Regions from separate parts of the Mycobacterium sp. TH-M106 genome, predicted to be linked through region 2. Evidence: predicted binding sites of a transcription regulator. Region 2 holds the regulator's gene; the other holds the start of a gene.
The links. Region 2 encodes LexA, which represses DNA repair genes until DNA is damaged. Its sites were predicted from a motif close to CGAACANNTGTTCG; they were not measured.

Region 1: the regulator LexA is predicted to act here: its motif matches at 2,047-2,060, upstream of ruvC (crossover junction endodeoxyribonuclease RuvC).

The regions. Positions count from the first base shown of each region.
Region 1 covers NZ_JBYCLE010000322.1:877-9,563, forward strand. The annotation lists gene ruvB (Holliday junction branch migration DNA helicase RuvB) at 1-892, opposite strand, end outside; gene ruvA (Holliday junction branch migration protein RuvA) at 889-1,473, opposite strand; gene ruvC (crossover junction endodeoxyribonuclease RuvC) at 1,470-2,024, opposite strand; gene AC2VOP_RS11235 (PIN domain-containing protein) at 2,139-2,522, opposite strand; gene AC2VOP_RS11240 (ribbon-helix-helix domain-containing protein) at 2,519-2,776, opposite strand; gene AC2VOP_RS11245 (YebC/PmpR family DNA-binding transcriptional regulator) at 2,828-3,583, opposite strand; gene AC2VOP_RS11250 (ABC1 kinase family protein) at 3,687-5,048, opposite strand; gene pdxT (pyridoxal 5'-phosphate synthase glutaminase subunit PdxT) at 5,088-5,684, opposite strand; gene tesB (acyl-CoA thioesterase II) at 5,756-6,589, opposite strand; gene pdxS (pyridoxal 5'-phosphate synthase lyase subunit PdxS) at 6,599-7,495, opposite strand; gene AC2VOP_RS11270 (sterol desaturase family protein) at 7,524-8,453, opposite strand; partial or broken gene AC2VOP_RS11275 (NUDIX domain-containing protein) at 8,603-8,687, opposite strand, start outside.
Region 2 covers NZ_JBYCLE010000001.1:3,721-12,407, forward strand. The annotation lists gene AC2VOP_RS00020 (acyl-CoA dehydrogenase family protein) at 1-147, shown strand, start outside; gene AC2VOP_RS00025 (LGFP repeat-containing protein) at 321-2,243, shown strand; gene AC2VOP_RS00030 (nuclear transport factor 2 family protein) at 2,265-2,720, opposite strand; gene lexA (transcriptional repressor LexA) at 2,760-3,488, opposite strand; gene AC2VOP_RS00040 (LysM peptidoglycan-binding domain-containing protein) at 3,701-4,192, shown strand; gene nrdR (transcriptional regulator NrdR) at 4,371-4,835, shown strand; gene AC2VOP_RS00050 (peroxynitrite isomerase) at 4,866-5,351, shown strand; gene AC2VOP_RS00055 (alpha/beta fold hydrolase) at 5,363-6,328, opposite strand; gene AC2VOP_RS00060 (proteasome assembly chaperone family protein) at 6,381-7,358, opposite strand; gene AC2VOP_RS00065 (DUF4192 domain-containing protein) at 7,591-8,664, shown strand.

The DNA of each region.
Region 1 (8,687 bases), on a different contig from region 2:
CCCCCACCGCCACCGCCAGCGTCGACACCCCCACCGGACCGCCCCCGAAGCTGCGGGTCAGTGCGGCAAGCACCGCTCGATCCAGCCGGTCCAGGCCGAGTTCGTCGACGTCATAGACCGCCAGCGCGGCCTTGGCGACGTCGCGGGTGATCACCCCGTCGGCGCGCACCTCGGCGAAGTCGCGCACCCGGCGTAGCAGCCGGTTGGCGATCCGCGGTGTGCCCCGGGAGCGCCGGGCGATCTCCGCGCCCGCCTCCTCACCCAACTCGATGCCCAGGATGCCGGCCGAGCGGACCAGCACCCGCTGCAGCTCGGCCGGCTCGTAGAAGTCCAGGTGCGCGGTGAACCCGAACCGGTCGCGCAGCGGTCCGGTCAGCGCCCCCGACCGGGTGGTCGCCCCCACCAGCGTGAACGGCGCCACCTCCAGTGGAATCGACGTCGCACCGGGGCCTTTGCCGACCACCACGTCGACCCGGAAATCTTCCATCGCCAGATACAGCATCTCCTCGGCGGGCCGGGCGATGCGGTGGATCTCGTCGATGAACAGCACGTCGTGTTCGACCAGATTGGACAGCATCGCCGCCAGATCCCCGGCACGTTCCAGCGCCGGGCCGGACGTCACCCGCAGTGGGTTGCCGAGTTCGGCGGCGATGATCATCGCCAGCGACGTCTTGCCCAGCCCGGGCGGGCCCGACAGCAGGATGTGATCCGGTGTGCCGCCGCGGTTCTTGGCGCCCTCGATGACCAGCTGCAGCTGCTCGCGCACCCGCGGTTGGCCGATGAACTCCTCTAGCGAGCGCGGCCGCAGCCCGGCGTCGACGTCGCCCTCGCCGACGGTCAGTGCGGGAGTGACCTGCCGCTCCTCGGGCTCGTCGGTGTCGAACCGGCTCATTTCTTCCCCAACAGGCTCAGCGCGGCCCGCAACGCACTCGACGTGCTGGCCCCGTCGTTGGTCGCCAGCGCCCTGTCGGTGGCTTCTTCGGCCTGCTTGACCGCAAAGCCAAGGCCGACAAGGGCTTCCACCACCGGGCCGCGCACAGCGTGACCATTGGCACCCGTCGGCGCCGCACCCGACGTCGCGATCTTGTCCCGCAACTCCAGCACCATCCGCTCGGCGCCGCGCCTGCCGATCCCCGGCACCCGCGTCAGCGCCGTGACGTCGCCGTCGGCTAATGCCTGGCGCAACGCGTCGGCGTCGTAGACCGCCAGCGTTGCCATCGCGATCTTGGGCCCGATTCCCGACACCCCGATCAACATCGTAAACACGTCGCGCGCATCGGAATCCGGAAAACCGTACAGCGTCATCGAATCCTCGCGCACGATCATCGCGGTGATCAGCCGGGCCTCGACACCGCGCCGCAGCGTGGCCAGCGTCGCGGGAGTAGCGATCACCTTGTAACCCACCCCGGCGGCCTCGATCACCGCGTGGTCCAGCGCGATCTCGAGCACCTCACCGCGCACCGACGCGATCACGTCGCCGCCTTCAGCCGCGCCGCATACTGACGACGCTGTTCGGCGGCCTTGGCTTCCGCGGCGGCCATCCTGGCGATCATCGGCGCCCGCCAGCAGTGACAGATCGCCAGCGCCAACGCATCGGCGGCATCGGCTGGCGCCGGCTTCTGCTGCAGCCCGAGAATTTTCGTGACCATCGTGGTGACCTGTGCCTTGCCGGCTGCACCGTTGCCGGTGACCGCGGCCTTGACCTCGCTGGGCGTGTGGAAGAACACGTCGATGCCGCGTTTCGCCGCCACCAGCGCGATCACCCCGCCGGCCTGGGCGGTGCCCATCACCGTGGACACGTTCTGCTGGGAGAACACCCGCTCGATCGCGATGACGTCCGGGTGATGGGTGTCCAGCCAGTGCTCGACAGTGTCGCTGATCGCCAAGAGGCGCCCCGGTACCGGGTCATCAGACGGAGTGCGCACCACGTCGACATCCAGGGCGACCACCTTCCTGCCCTGCCCGCCTTCGACCACCGACAGGCCGCAACGAGTCAGCCCGGGGTCGACACCCATCACACGCACGTCACGACTCCCTCAACGAGACCGAACGGTTGTTCGATACTTTAGTGGGCGGAACCGACACCACCCGGCAAGACACGCGGATGCCAGCGACTCGGGGTATGACCTTCGCACGCGTCAGTGCACGGTAAAGGGCGGCCGTAGGCCGGGAAACATCGGGAAGTGCCGGACGTTGAGCGTCGCCAACGGCAAGCCCTTGACACCGGCAGTCGCGGCGATCAGGTAGTCGCCGAGCCCGATCCCGGCGTGGCTGCGCCGGTACTGGCGCATCAGCTCGCCTGCCCGCCGGGCGACGATCTCGGTGGCCGGTTCGACGCGGAACGCGGAGAACAACCGCCACACCTCGCGCCGCTCCGCCGACCGCATGCCGCCGACGATTTCGGCGATCGACACCACGCTGACGGCCAGCGTGCCAGCGCGTCGGGTATCGGTGAGCCAATCCCGTGCCGCCGAAGAACCCCGCAGGTGCGCGATCAAGACATCCGAATCGACCAGTGTCACCGCTGCCACATTGTCGCGAGGTGCTTCTCGCGGTCACCGGATCCACGCATGGGAGCTGCCAAGTCACGCAGAGCACCGAATGAATCGGTGATTGCGCAGAGGTCCGCCTCCACGGTACCGTCGGCATCGCCTTCGGCCAGGGCGCGGTCGACCAATCGGCGGATCAACTCCGCGCGGGAGACGCCTTCCTGTTTTGCCAGCCGGTCAAGGCTTTCCGTTTGTTCCTCGTCGAGGTAAATGTTCGTGCGCCGCATACATCACAACATACACCGCATCTCGCCGCTTGCTGAACAGCGACGGCGAGGCTACTCCTCGCCGAGCGCGGCCAGCACCTCGTCGGAGACGTCGACGTTGGTCCACACGTTCTGCACGTCGTCGCTGTCCTCCAGCGCGTCGACCAGCTTGAACACCTTGCGGGCGGCGTCGACGTCCACCGGCACGCTGACCGACGGCTGGAAGCTGGCCTCGGCGGACTCGTAGTCGATGCCAGCGTCGACCAGCGCGGTGCGCACAGCCACCAAATCGCCCGGCTCGGAGATCACCTCGAAGCTGTCGCCCAGGTCGTTGACGTCCTCGGCGCCGGCGTCGAGCACAGCCGCCAGCACGTCGTCCTCGCTCAGCCCGTCCTTCTCCAGCGTCACCGTCCCCTTGCGGGTGAACAGGTAGGACACCGAGCCCGGGTCGGCCATGGTACCGCCGTTACGGGTCATCGCAATGCGCACCTCGCTGGCGGCGCGGTTACGGTTGTCGGTCAGGCACTCGATCAGCACCGCCACCCCGTTGGGCGCATACCCCTCGTAGGTGATGGCCTGGTATTCCGCACCCCCGGCCTCCTCGCCCGCGCCGCGTTTGCGGGCCCGCTCGATGTTGTCGTTGGGCACCGAGTTCTTCTTGGCCTTTTGGATGGCGTCATAAAGCGTCGGGTTGCCCGCCGGATCGCCGCCGCCGACCCGCGCCGCGACTTCGATGTTCTTGATCAGCCGGGCGAAGTTCTTGCCCCGGCGGGCGTCGATGACGGCCTTCTTGTGCTTGGTGGTGGCCCACTTGGAGTGGCCGCTCATGTTCCTACTGCCTCTTCTGTTGCTCTGCTGCTGCTCCGACGTCTCGCGCGACAGTCTACGCGGAGGCGCCAACGCCTTTCGTCGCCGTCAGCCCAGGCCTCGCTCACCTGCCAGCCCGCGGCGTCCCCTGGCCCGGCGCGAAGAACCCCGGAGCCCACTGCTCAAGCAGTGCCGCGTAGTTCACCCGGGCGTCAAGCTGAACGGCGACTCCTATCAGGCCGCCGAGCGTGCGCAGCAACATGACGTAGCCGGGTGGCACGGTCAACTGCCGGGCAACCTTGAACCGGTCGCCGAATCCCTCCCCGAACGGATCGGAGGTGGCCAGGGCCGTCTTCTGGAACCACCTGCGGGTGAAGTGAAACTCACCGGACCGCAGTGGGTCGACATAGGCCCAGAGCGGTTTGATGTATTCCACCACCTGCTCGGCGGTCAGGTCGTAGTCGGCTGGCATGAAGCCGAGTTTCTTCAACAGCCGGATCACTTCGTCCCACTGTTCGTCACGCGCCCAGCACAGCAGTTCGCCGAAGTCGGCGGGGAAGCCGCCGGGATGCTCGGAGACGGCGCCGAAATCGACGACTCCCAGCCGCCCGTCCGCCAGCATCGTGAAATTGCCCGGATGCGGGTCGGCGTGCAACAGGCCAGCCCGCACGGGTGAACTGATCGCGAACTCGAGAAGCAAGGCGCACATAGCGTTTCGCTCGTCCTGGGTACCCTCGGCGATGATCCTGGAGAGGCGCCGGCCCTCTGCCCACTCTGCGACGATGACCTTCGGTGCGCTGGCGATCACTGCCGGTACGTAGAACTTCTGGTCGCCGGCAAAGGCTTTCGCGAAGCTACGCTGATAGTCGGCCTCCTGTCGGTAGTCCAGCTCGGCTTCCACCCGCTCGCTGACTTCGGCAACGAGTCGGTCTACGTCCAATCGCGGCGCAATCTGGTCGATGACCCAGGTAAACCGCTGTATCAGTTTGAGATCGGCCCGCAGTGCCTCGTCGGCGCCTGGATATTGAATCTTGACGGCAACCTCGCGTCCGTCTTTCCAAACGCCTTTGTGCACCTGGCCGATGCTCGCCGATGCGATGGGATCATCGTCGAAGGACCGGAAGCGTTCCCGCCATTTGGTGCCGAGTTGGCCGTCGAGCACCCGGTGCACCTTTGCCACCGGCAGCGGTGGAGCTTCGCTTTGCAGCTTGACCAACGCCTCGCGAAACGGATCGGCGAATTGCGGCGGTATCGCTGCCTCCATCACCGACAGCGCCTGGCCGACCTTCATCGCGCCGCCCTTGAGTTCGCCCAGCACCCGGAACAGCTCGTCTGCCGCTTTGGCCAGCAGCTCGGCGTTGACCTCTTCTTTGGACTTGCCGGTCATCCGCTTGCCGACACCCAGTGCGGCGCGGCCGGCCGCTCCAGCCGGAAGACTTGCCAGCTTTACGACGCGCCGCAATCCACCGCGCGCGATGTCAGTCATGGTCACATCATGCCCGGCGGGCGCCACAGCGGCAGCGATTCACGCCCGGTCAGTGGCGATGTCGACGAACAGCCGGTGGATGCGGCCGTCGTCGGTCATCTCCGGGTGAAACGACGTGGCCAGCACCTGACCCTGCCGCACCGCTACCGCGTGCCCGGCAGCACTAGCCAGCACCTGGACGCCGGAACCGACCCGTTCCACCCACGGCGCCCGGATGAACACCGCGTGCACCGGGTCGTCGAAACCGGCGAACACGACGTCGCCTTCGAAGGAGTCCACTTGGCGGCCGAATGCGTTGCGCCGCACTGTCATATCGATGCCACCCAGCGGGACGGCCACACGGCCGCCCTCGCCGGCGTCCAGGATCTCGGTGGCCAGCAGGATCATCCCGGCGCACGCCCCGTAGGCCGGCATCCCGTCGCCCAGCCGCTCCCGCAGCGGCTCCAGCAACTCCAGTTCCTGCAGCAGGTGGCTCATCGTGGTCGATTCGCCACCGGGAATCACCAGCGCGTCAACGGTGTCCAGTTCACAGCGGCGGCGCACCGGCACTGGATCGGCACCGGCGGCCCGCACCGCGGCGAGGTGTTCCCGAATGTCGCCCTGCAGCGCCAGCACCCCGACACGAAGCTGGGTCACTGCGCCGCTCCTCAGCATCGCTTCGTCCCCCGCAAGCGGGAGGTACCCGCTCTGCATCGTCGCCCGCGCGGTCACTTGGGGGCGAGCCGGTAGCGGGTCAGGCCCTCCTGCATCACCGCCGCGACCATATCGCCGCGGCGGTTGTACATCTTGCCCTGGCACAGCGCCCGCCCGCCGCCCGCCGACGGTGACGACTGGTTGTACAGCAGCCATTCGTCGGCGCGAAAGGGCCGCAGAAACCACATCGCGTGGTCCAGGGACGCCACCTGCAGCCTGTCCTGTTCGCCGAGGTGGATCGACCACGAGCTGCCCAGCAGGGTCAGGTCGCTGATGTAGGCCAGCGCGCAGATGTGCAGCACCGGGTCGTCGGGCAGCGGGCCGCGGTGGCGAAACCACACCTGCTGCTCGGCGACCTTGCCGGGAAAGTGCGGCAGCTGATCTCGGGACACCCGGCGCAGGTCCCACTCCTCGAATTCCTTGAAGCCCTCGTCGTCGAAGGCGACCACGCTGTTGATATCCGGGATGTCGTCCGGGGCGGGCGCCGGTGGCATCGCGTCCTGATGGTCGATGCCGTCCTGGGTTACCTGAAACGACGCCTGCATGTGGAAGATGGATTCGCCGTGCTGCACCGCGCTGACCCGCCGGGTGCAGAACGAACCCCCGTCGCGGACCCGTTCAACCAGAAAGACGGTGGGCGCCAACGGGTCTCCAGGCCGCAGAAAGTATCCGTGCAGGGAATGGACCCGGTAACGCGGGTCCACCGTGCGCACCGCCGACACCAGCGACTGCCCGGCCACGCGCCCGCCGAAGGAGCGGTTGCGGTTCCCGGGAGCTTCGTTGACGACGGTGCTTCGGAAGATGTTGATCTCGAGTTGTTCCAGGTCGAGGATCTCTTCGATCGCCACGGGACGTTTTTACCAGCCGCGCTGGGCGAGCCGATCCGGCGCCGCGATCTCCTCGACGTTGATGCCGACCATGGCCTCACCCAGTCCACGCGACACCCGGGCCAGCACGTCGGGGTCGTCGTAGAAGGTGGTGGCTTTGACGATGGCGGCGGCCCGGGCCGCCGGGTCGCCGGATTTGAAGATGCCGGAGCCGACGAACACCCCCTCGGCGCCGAGTTGCATCATCATCGCGGCGTCGGCCGGAGTGGCGATACCGCCCGCGGTGAATAACGTCACCGGCAGCTTGCCGGCCCGCGCGACCTCGGCGACCAGCTCGTAGGGCGCCTGCAGCGTTTTGGCCGCGACGTAGAGCTCGTCGTCACCCAGGCTGCCCAGCCTGCGAATCTCACCGCCGATGGCCCGCATGTGGGTGGTGGCGTTGGAAACGTCGCCGGTGCCGGCCTCGCCTTTGGAGCGGATCATCGCTGCGCCCTCGGTGATCCGCCGCAGCGCCTCGCCGAGGTTGGTCGCCCCGCACACGAACGGCACGGTGAACTGCCACTTGTCGATGTGGTGGGTGTAATCGGCCGGGGTGAGCACCTCGGACTCGTCGATGTAGTCCACACCCAGGCTCTGCAAGATCTGCGCCTCGACGAAATGCCCGATGCGGACCTTGGCCATCACCGGGATGGAGACCGCGGCGATGATGCCCTCGATCATGTCCGGGTCGCTCATCCGCGACACCCCGCCCTGCGCACGGATGTCGGCGGGCACCCGCTCCAGCGCCATCACCGCGACGGCGCCGGCGCCCTCGGCGATGCGGGCCTGCTCGGGGGTGACGACGTCCATGATGACGCCGCCCTTGAGCATCTCCGCCATGCCGCGCTTGACCCGGGCGGTTCCGGTCTGCCCGTTGCCGCTGTCCACCGCTGACTCTCCTTCGATCGGTATTCGCTCAGTCTAGTTGCCGGCTAACCCGCACCGGCTCCGGGCGCGAGTCGGGTGGCAGCCAACCGGGCCGCCCGAAGATGTAGCCGAGCCGATCACGCAGCCGCGCTGCCGAGTGGACATCCCGGGCGATCGCCAGGTATTCATGGGTCTGCAGGGCCCAGATGTTGAACGTGGTGACCTGCTGGGTCAATCCGTAGTGCGGGCGGAACAGCTCGGGCTGGAATGTGCCCAAGATGCGATCCCAGATGATCAGGATCCCCCCGTAGTTCTTGTCCAGGTATTCGGGGTCCATGCCGTGGTGCACTCGGTGGTGCGACGGCGTGTTGAAGACGAACTCGAACCACCGGGGCAGTTTGTCGATGCGTTCGGTGTGCACCCAGAACTGGTAAATCAGGTTCACCGAGAAGCCGGCGAACACCATCCACGGTGGAACGCCCAACAGCGGCAATGGAATCCACATCAGGATCTCACCGCTGTTGTTCCACTTCTGCCGCAGCGCGGTGGCGAAGTTGAAGTACTGGCTGGAGTGATGCGCTTGATGCGTTGCCCAGATCAACCGAACCCGGTGAGCGATACGGTGATAGGTGTAGTAGAGCAGGTCGATGCCCAGGATTGCGATGACCCAGGTGTACCAATCGGTCGCCGGCAGATGCCACGGTGCCAGATAGGCGTAGATCGCGGCATAACCGAGCAGCGCCACGAATTTCCACCCGGCGGTGGTGGCTACCGAGACCAGTCCCATGGAAACGCTCGCCCAGGCATCCCGGGCGAGGTAGGCGCCGGCCGGGCGGGCCGCTTGGTCTGCGGCGCGATCGATGCGTTCAAGCTTGCGAGCTGCCGTCCACTCCAGAATCAAAAGCAGCAGGAAAAACGGGATGGCGAAAAAGACCGGGTCCCGCATCGCCGGGGGTAGGGCGGAGAAAAGGCCCGCCATCACAGCCACGCTAAACACCTCCGTTGCGAGTCTAAAGGGATCCGGACCGGGCATCGCGACGATCCTGGCCTCCCCGGGCGCGAGCATGCGCAAAATCGCACTAGCAGGGCATCCGCCGTGCGACTCTGCGCATGCTCGCGCACAAACGGTCAGCGGATAGGCTGCGGCTGTGGGGCCAGGCCGGCCGGGTGGTCGGCGACCGTGTTTGCCTCGCTGAGCCGTTCACCCAGCTCA
Region 2 (8,687 bases):
GATCGGTGCCTACAGTTGCACGGCGGCTACGGCTACATGCGGGAATATCCGATCGCGCGTGCGTACCTGGATTCGCGGGTGCAGACGATTTATGGTGGCACCACCGAGATCATGAAGGAGATCATCGGCCGCAGCCTGGGTGTTTGATGCCGGGTGACCTGGGCTGCTCGGGGACGTGGTTGGGTATCAATTCGGCATCAGGCGCGTATCCGTTTCCGTAATCTTGTTGATGTGGCTTCGCAATTGCCATTCGTTGGAGCAAACTCTATAGCGTCTATAGCGGAAATAGTGACGAAATTGGGTATGACCGGGGAGGCTTGGTGACTGGGCGACGAGGTCCGTTACGGAAGACCGCGACGCGAGTGGCGATCGGTCTGGCGTTGGCGACGGCCTTGGTCGGCGCCGTGCTGTGCACGCCGACCGCGGCGGCGTCGCCGGAGACCGACGCTTACGACGCAATCACCGCCACCTGGGAGGCGGCCGGCGGAGCGACGTCACCGCTGGGCAGCCCGCACGGGGATGTGTATCCGGTCGGTGGCGGTTTCGCCCAGAACTTCGCCGGCGGCAAGATATTCTTCACCCCGGAGACCGGTGCCCGGGCGATGTACGGTGCCATCCTCGACAAATACGAGTCGCTGGGCGGTCCGGCCAACAGCGACCTGGGATTCCCCAACACAGACGAGGTTCCCGGGTTGGTCAGCCCGGACAGCCGGGTCACGATCTTGTCGGGATCCTCCGACACCGATCACCCGGTGATCTTCTACACCCCCGAGCACGGCGCGCACGTGGTACGCGGCCCGATCAACGCCGGCTGGGACAAGCTCGGCAGTTCGACCGGGGCGCTGGGCGTCCCGGTTGACGACGAAAGCTACGGCGGCAGTCACGGCGAGGTCGTCACGCAGAAGTTCAGCGCCGGCCAGCTGTCCTGGAACAGCAAGACCAGGACATTCACCACCGTGCCGCCGGAGCTGGCTGCGCAGCTGGCCGACCTGCAGATCCCGGTCGACCCGACAGCGGCCATCAATCAGGCCTGGCGCGCCACCGGCGGAGCCGCCGGCCCGCTGGGCGCCAGACAGGGCAACCAGTATCAGGTCGGCAACGACGGTGTCGGGCAGGACTTCACCGGCGGCAAAGTCTACTTCAGCCCGGCCACCGGGGCGGGTGCCGTCGAAGGCGACATTCTGGCCAAGTATGAGTCGCTGGGCGGGCCGGTCGGCAGCGACCTGGGCTTCCCGGTGGCCAATGAGGCCGACGGCGGCATTCCGGGCAGCCGCATCAGCAGGTTCTCCGGTGCCGGCGAACCGGTGATCTTCTTCACCCCCGACCACGGCGCCTTCGTGGTGCGCAGCGCCATGCAGGCGGCCTGGGACAAGCTGGGCGGTGCGGCGGGTAAGCTCGGCGCGCCGGTCGGCGATCAGACCGTCGAAGGCGACGTGGTGTCGCAGAAGTTCACCGGTGGCAAAATCTCGTGGAACAGCAAGACCAACACGTTCAGCACCGAGCCGGCCGACCTGGCCACACTGCTCTCCGGTCTGCAGATACCTGGGGTGCCGAACGCGAGCAGCTCGGCCACGGCGACCGGCGCGGCCCATGGATTGCCCTGGCACTGGTGGTGGCTGGCGGCCGCAGTGGCCGGGCCAGCCGCACTGGCCGCGCTGGCGTGGGCGGCGTTATGGTGGCGTCGGCGACATCGGCCCGGGGTTCGGGCCGGCGGGGCCGATGCGGCCGGGCGGGCCTACGCTGACGCCGGCGAAGACGAGCAGTGGTCGAGGGCTCACGGCGGCCCCGACGTCAGCGTGCGATTGCCGAGCCGGTATGGCGAGCCACCCGCCGGCCCGTCATCCGGCGCGGATCTGGAGCCGGGCAGGGACTGGGCGGCCGGCCTGGCCACCGACCTGGCAACCGAGGTCGAAGAGTCCGATGACGTGGACACCGCGCCCACCCGCATACCGTCAGACGAACAATTCGGCACCGGACGACACGCCGCGGTGACCCACTCGGGCTTCGAGGCGGATACCGGTTCGGGGCCGGGTGTTCCCCGGTCCGGAGCGCCGGCGCATCCGGTGATGCATCTTCCACTGGACGACCCGTACCAGGCACCGTCGGGGTATCCGGTGAAGGCCAACATCGGCTCCGGCCTCTATTACACGGCCGAAAACGCCCTGTATGACGACACGCTTGCCGAAATCTGGTTCGCCAGCGAAGAAGCCGCCCAGCAAAACGGCTTCGTCAAGGCTCGGTAAGGCTCGGTAAGGCTCGGTACGTCAACTCAGGGGCAGCGTCAGTTCCCGCTCGGTGTCGGGGCGAACTCCGAAGATGCGCCGCTGGTCTTCGGCGATCGGGATGTCGTTGATGCTGGATTCGCGGCGGCTCATCCGACCGTCGTCAGTGAACTCCCACAGTTCGTTGCCGTAGCTGCGCCACCACTGTCCGCTGGGGTCGCGGCTCTCGTACTGATAGCGCACCGCAATCCGGTTGCCGTGGCAGCACCACATCTCCTTGCGCAGCGCGTAGTCCAGCTCGCGTGCCCACTTGCGGCGCAGGAACTCCGCGATCTGCGCACGTCCGGTAAGGAATTCGTCGCGGTTGCGCCACACCGAGTCCTCGGTATAAGCCTGGGTAACCCGTTCAGGGTCGCGGGTGTTCCAGGCGTCCTCGGCGGCCTGCACCTTCAGCCGGGCGGAGTGCTCGTCAAAAGGCGGGCACGGCGGGTTTGACATGGCGGGCTCCTAGCGACTCCAGCGGGTTCATCAGGCCCGTCAGATTTTGCGCAGTACCGTGACCACCTTGCCGAGCACCGTAGCGTCGTTGCCCTGGATCGGGTCGAAGGCCGGATTATGCGGCATCAACCAGACCTGGCCGCCGGTGCGCTTGAAGGTCTTGACGGTGGCCTCGCCGTCGATCATGGCGGCCACGATGTCGCCGTTGTCGGCGACGTTCTGCTGCCGTACCACCACCCAGTCACCGTCGCAGATCGCCGCGTCGACCATCGATTCACCGGCCACTTTCAGCAGAAACAGTGCACCCTCACCGACCAGTTCACGGGGGAGCGGGAAAACGTCCTCGACGGCTTCCTCGGCCAGGATCGGGCCACCAGCGGCAATGCGTCCGAGGACGGGGACGAACGCGGGTTCGGGTGGGGAGTCGACACCGGCTTCCGAGCCGGCTTCGGTCACCGGCGCGGCGGGCGCGCCGTCGAGGGTGCTCTTGGGTGGGCGCACGTCGACCGCGCGAGGACGGTTCGGGTCACGGCGCAGGTAGCCCTTGCGTTCCAGTGTGCGCAGCTGGTGGGCGACCGACGATGTCGAGGTCAGCCCAACAGCGTCGCCGATCTCCCGGATGCTGGGCGGGTAGCCGCGCTCGGTCACCGAAGCACGGATCACGTCCAGGATGGTGCGCTGTCGGACGGTCAACGTCGGGTCCGATGCCGGTAGCCGTTTCGGGGCGGCGCGTCGCGTACCGGTTGCTGAGTCGTTGCTGGTGTCGATCATGGGATCGAATGTAGTCGCTTTCCCGCAGATGATCAAACACCTGTTCGAGGCGTGTCGCGGCGACGACCGCGGTTGTCGGTGCGCGGGTCTAAAGTCAGCCGCGAACCGCCAGTATCGCCTACACGTTCGACACTCGAACAAAGGATCGACTATAGTTCGAACATGGGAGCGATGAAGATCGGATGGCGATCAGGATGGAGGAGACGAGCATGAGGCTCATCGAGATGGTTCCACCGGTTACGCGAGCGGCGTCCGGACAGGTTCGGGAACATCACGGCGACCGGGGCATGGACCGGGCGCGTCGTGCCCGGCCGGTGCGGTCACGACCGGGCGCTGCGCGAACACGCTACCGGGGCACCGGGGTGCTGATGTCTCGAGCACCGCACCGGCCACTTCCGCTCAGGGCCATCACCCCGGTGACCACCGTCGCGCTCGCGTTGGGGGCCGCCCTGACCACGGTGTGGTTGGGTGTGCTGGCGCACTTCGGTGGGGTGGCTGCCGGTAGCGCTGGTACCCGAGCCGCAGTACCCCAGCAGCTGGGCGTGGTGCGAGTACAGACCGGGGAGAGCCTGCAGCACCTGGCGGCAAGGGTTGCGCCGGACGCGCCGACCGGCGAGGTGGTGGATCGCATCCGCGAACTCAACCGGCTGGACTCGGTGGCGCTGGAAGCCGGCCAGATCCTGATCGCACCGATCGGTTGAGCGCAGCGTGTCCGGCCAACTCCGATCATCTGCCGGCGCAGGTGGGCACGGCATTTCGTCCGCACTTCGTCCGGCGGCCCCACCGCCGCCGCCTCGCTGCACCGTACCCTCGCAGGTACGCTCACTGTTGTCCCAGTTGCCGGAAGCATCCGCTTCCCGGTGCGGCGAAGGAGCGGCCATGCACTGCCCGTTTTGCCGTCACCCTGATTCCCGGGTGGTCGACTCCCGCGAAACCGATGAGGGCCAGGCGATCCGTCGGCGCCGGTCGTGTCCGGAGTGCGGCCGGCGGTTCACCACCGTGGAGACCGCTGTGCTGGCGGTGGTCAAACGCAGCGGAGTCACCGAGCCATTCAGCCGGGAGAAAGTCGTCAGCGGAGTGCGCCGGGCGTGTCAGGGCCGGCAGGTCGATGATGACGCGCTGAACCTGTTGGCTCAACAGGTGGAGGACACCGTGCGCGCCGCCGGCTCGCCGGAGGTTCCCAGCAACGAGGTGGGGTTGGCGATCCTGGGACCGCTGCGGGAACTCGACGAGGTGGCTTACCTGCGGTTCGCCTCGGTGTACCGGTCATTCTCGTCAGCGGATGATTTCGAGCGAGAGATCGAGGCGTTGCGGGCGCACCGCGGCGTGTCCACGCCCACCTGATGCGGGCCCACAAATAGGTAGGCTGGCACCGTGTTGCCCGATCTGCACCCCAACCTTGAGGAGCTGGCACCGCTGCTGGCTACGTGGACCGGCCGCGGCTCGGGCAAATACCCGACGATCGAGCCTTTCGACTATCTCGAAGAGGTGGTTTTCTCCCATGTCGGCAAGCCGTTCCTGGTCTACGGTCAGAAGACCAGGGCGACCACTGACGGCACGCCGTTACACGCCGAGACGGGATATCTGCGTGTGCCCCAACCTGGTCGGGTCGAATGGGTGCTCGCGCATCCCAGCGGCATCACCGAAATTCAGGTGGGCGGCTATTCGCGGACCGGGGAGCAGATCGAGATCGAACTGAGCGCCACCACGATCGGCTTGACACCGACCGCCAAAGAGGTGACAGTGCTGGGGCGTTCGTATCACCTCCACGGCGACGAGCTGTCGTACACGCTGGAGATGGGCGCAGTGGGTCAAACCCCGCAAAACCATCTCACCGCCGTGCTGCGGCGAACGGTCTAATCGATCCTCACTTACCCGGCGACAACGCGGCGCGATCCCGGCTGGGGTGCTCTCCGTTCCGAGATCGCGTGTTCGCAATTGCCGATCCGCAGCAACTCCCGCAGTGTGGTGTCGTCATATTCGGCGGGTTCGGTGCTGTCGATGAAGTTTTCGACGACGTCGACGAAGCGGTCCGGGTCATCGTGAAACGGGAAGTGCCCCGAGCCGTCGAAAACCTCCAGCCACGAGCCGGGCATCGCGTCATGTGCCACCCAGGCGTGGCGAACCGGGACGACTGTGTCGTGTTTACCCCAGATGATTTGTACCGGAACGGATTCCGTCAGATAGCAGCGGTTCAGCATGCTGATCACCTGGCCGTGCCAGTCCACCACTGCCCGTAATGTGCGGGTGAATGCCAACAGTGCGTCACGCTCGGGCAGGGCGGCCAGCACCCGAAGCATGTCGGGAAGGTCGTGCCCCACCCGAGTCGAGCCGAAAACCAGGCCCGCTGCCCGTCCGGCGAGTTTCAGCGCCGGCAGCACCATCGGCAACCGCAGCAATGCCAACGCCTCGCCGCCCAGCGGCAGCGAGGCAAAGCGCAGGAAGAAGTTGATATCCTTGGTGACTCCCCCCGTCCCGACCAGGACCAGCCGTTCGACCAGCTGCGGGAACTGGTAGGCGAACTGCATCGCTACCCCGCCGCCGAGTGAGTGGCCGATTACCGTGACCCGGTCGATGTCGAGGACGCGAAGCAGATCCCGCATCCGGTTGGCAGACGCGGCCACCGAATAGTCCGCGCCGCTCGGTTTCCCCGACTGCCCGTGGCCCAACAGGTCCGGCGCAATCACCGTGAACCTCTCCGCCAGCCGGGCCTGCACACTCGCCCAGGTGGTGGAGTTGTCCCCGATCCCGTGGATGAGCAGCACGACCGGGCCGGTACCGGCGATCCGGTAGGCCCGCCGACGGCCATTGATGGTGCGGACCCGCAACTGCGGCACCGGGTGTTCGGGTGAGTTTGCGGAAGTGACCTTCGTATCGTGGGGCTGTCGATCAGGCTGAGTCGTCACCGCCGGCCTCTTTTCTTGCCTGCTGGGCCAAGAACCGCTCAAACTCGGCGCCGATCTCATCCCCGCTGGGCAGGTCCTCTTCGCGGGACAACAGCGACCGGTTCTCCTGAGCCGCGACGAACGCGTCGTACTGGCGCTCCAGTGCGGCGACCACCTGCGCCACCTCGGCGCTGGCCTCGACCTGCTCGTCGATCTTGATCCGAATCTGGGCCGCCCCGTCGCTCAGCTCCGTCAGCGGCAGTTGCAGCGACCCGGTTTTGGCCACCTGCTCCAACAACACCTGAGCAGCCTCCGGGTAGTCGGTCTGGGCCAGGTAGTGGGGCACGTGCACGGTGAATCCGACCACTTCATGACCGTGCTGAGCCATCCGGTATTCCAAGAGATTGGAGGCGCTACCGGGAACCTGGACCTCGGCGATCCACGGTGTGTGGTCAGCGATCAGCTCGCGGTTGTTGGAATGCGCGGTCAGCGTTACTGGCCGGGTGTGCGGAACCGCCATCGGAATGGTGCCCAGTCCGATGGTCTGCCGTACGCCGAGCCGCTCGGCCAGCAGCCGCACCGCGGTGACGAACCGCTCCCACTTAAGGTCCGGCTCCATGCCCGCCAGCAGGAGAAACGGTGTGCCGACGCTGTCGTGCAGCGCATGCAGGCTCAGCTCGGGTTCCCGGTAATTGGTGAAGTGGTCGGTCTTGAACGTCATCAGCGGTCGTCGGGAGCGGTAGTCGAGCAGCTCATCGATCGCGAACGAGGCGACCAGTTCGGTGTCTAGCGCCGTCTTCAAATGCTCGGCGGCCAACCGGATCGCATGACCGGCATCGGAGAACCCCTCCAGCGCGTGAACCAGCACCGGGCCACGGCCGTCGGGGGAGACCAGTCGCGGCGCTGGCAGCTCAAGTTGGTACATACCGGACTGTTCCGGGTGGTAGCGCCCTTGCTGCCCGGGGTTTTGGTCCTGGGCCATGGCTTGCCTCCTTGAATGTTTACGTCGACGACCTCAATCCAGTGTCTCTCAGGTGTGGTGCATACGCCCGTCGACCCGCCTCTATGTTCGAAACGTCACAATGCCGCACGCGGATTCCGGGCGTCGGTTTCGCGTTGAGCGAAGCTGCACAGTCACGACTTCGTCCACAGGTCGGCGGCCTGCGTGGCTCGGCGGCACGCCATGGTCGGCGCCGATCGCCACTGTTGCCGGTATGACGACAAAGCAACCCGATTTCACCCTCAACCGGCCCGGTGCGTTGATCGCGGCTCTGCCGGCCATCCTGGGTTTCGTGCCGGAGAAATCACTGGTCCTGGTCTGCATCGACGGCGGTGAACTCGGGTCGGTGCTGCGCGTCGACCTCACTGCACAGCTCGGCGACATGGCCGGCCAGCTCTCCCGGCTGGCACAGGTCGCTGCGGCAGCCCATCCGGCTGCCGCGATCGCGGTGATCGTCGATGTCGACGGCGCGCGCTGCCCGGTGTGCAACGAGGAGTACCGCAAACTGTGCACGGCACTCACCGAGGAGTTGTCGCGGCACGACATCATGGTGTGCGCCGCACACGTGGTGGACCGGGTGGCAACCGGTGGGCGCTGGCACTGTGCCGACGGCTGCGGCGCGGGTGGAGCGGTCGATGATCCCTCGGCGTCGCCGCTGGCGGCTGCGGCCGTGCTGGACGGCCGGCGGCTCTACCCGCGCCGTGCCGACCTGCAGGCGGTCATCGCGACCGACGAACCGGTACGTGCGGCGGTTGCCGCCGTGATCGACGAACGTGCGGCTGTTCGTGCGGCGGCGGGCCGCGCGGACCCCGAGGGCTCCGAGGACCAGGCCCGCCGCGACGTCGAAGAGATGGTGGTGGCTGCGGCGACGGTCGCCGCCGGCAGCCGGCCGGGCGATGCGGAATTGGCCACGCTGGGCTGCACGCTGACCGACGTGACGGTCCGTGACACGTTGTTCGCGCTGGCCGTCGGCGGGAAAGCCGCAGAGGCCGAGACACTGTGGGCGCTACTGTCACGCACGCTACCCGAGCCGTGGCGTGCCGAGGCGCTGGTGCTGTTGGCGTTCAGCGCCTACGTCCGTGGTGACGGTCCGTTGGCCGGGGTGTCCCTGGAGGCCGCGTTGCGTTGTGCACCCACGCACCGGATGGCGGGCATGCTCGACACCGCCCTGCAATCCGGGCTGCGGCCCGAGCGGATTCGTGAACTCGCGGAAACCGGCTACCGGCTCGCGCATCGCATCGGGGTACGGCTGCCGCCGCGGGCGGAATTCGGGCAGCGCGCCGGCTGACAGCCACCGGATAGTGCTGGGTA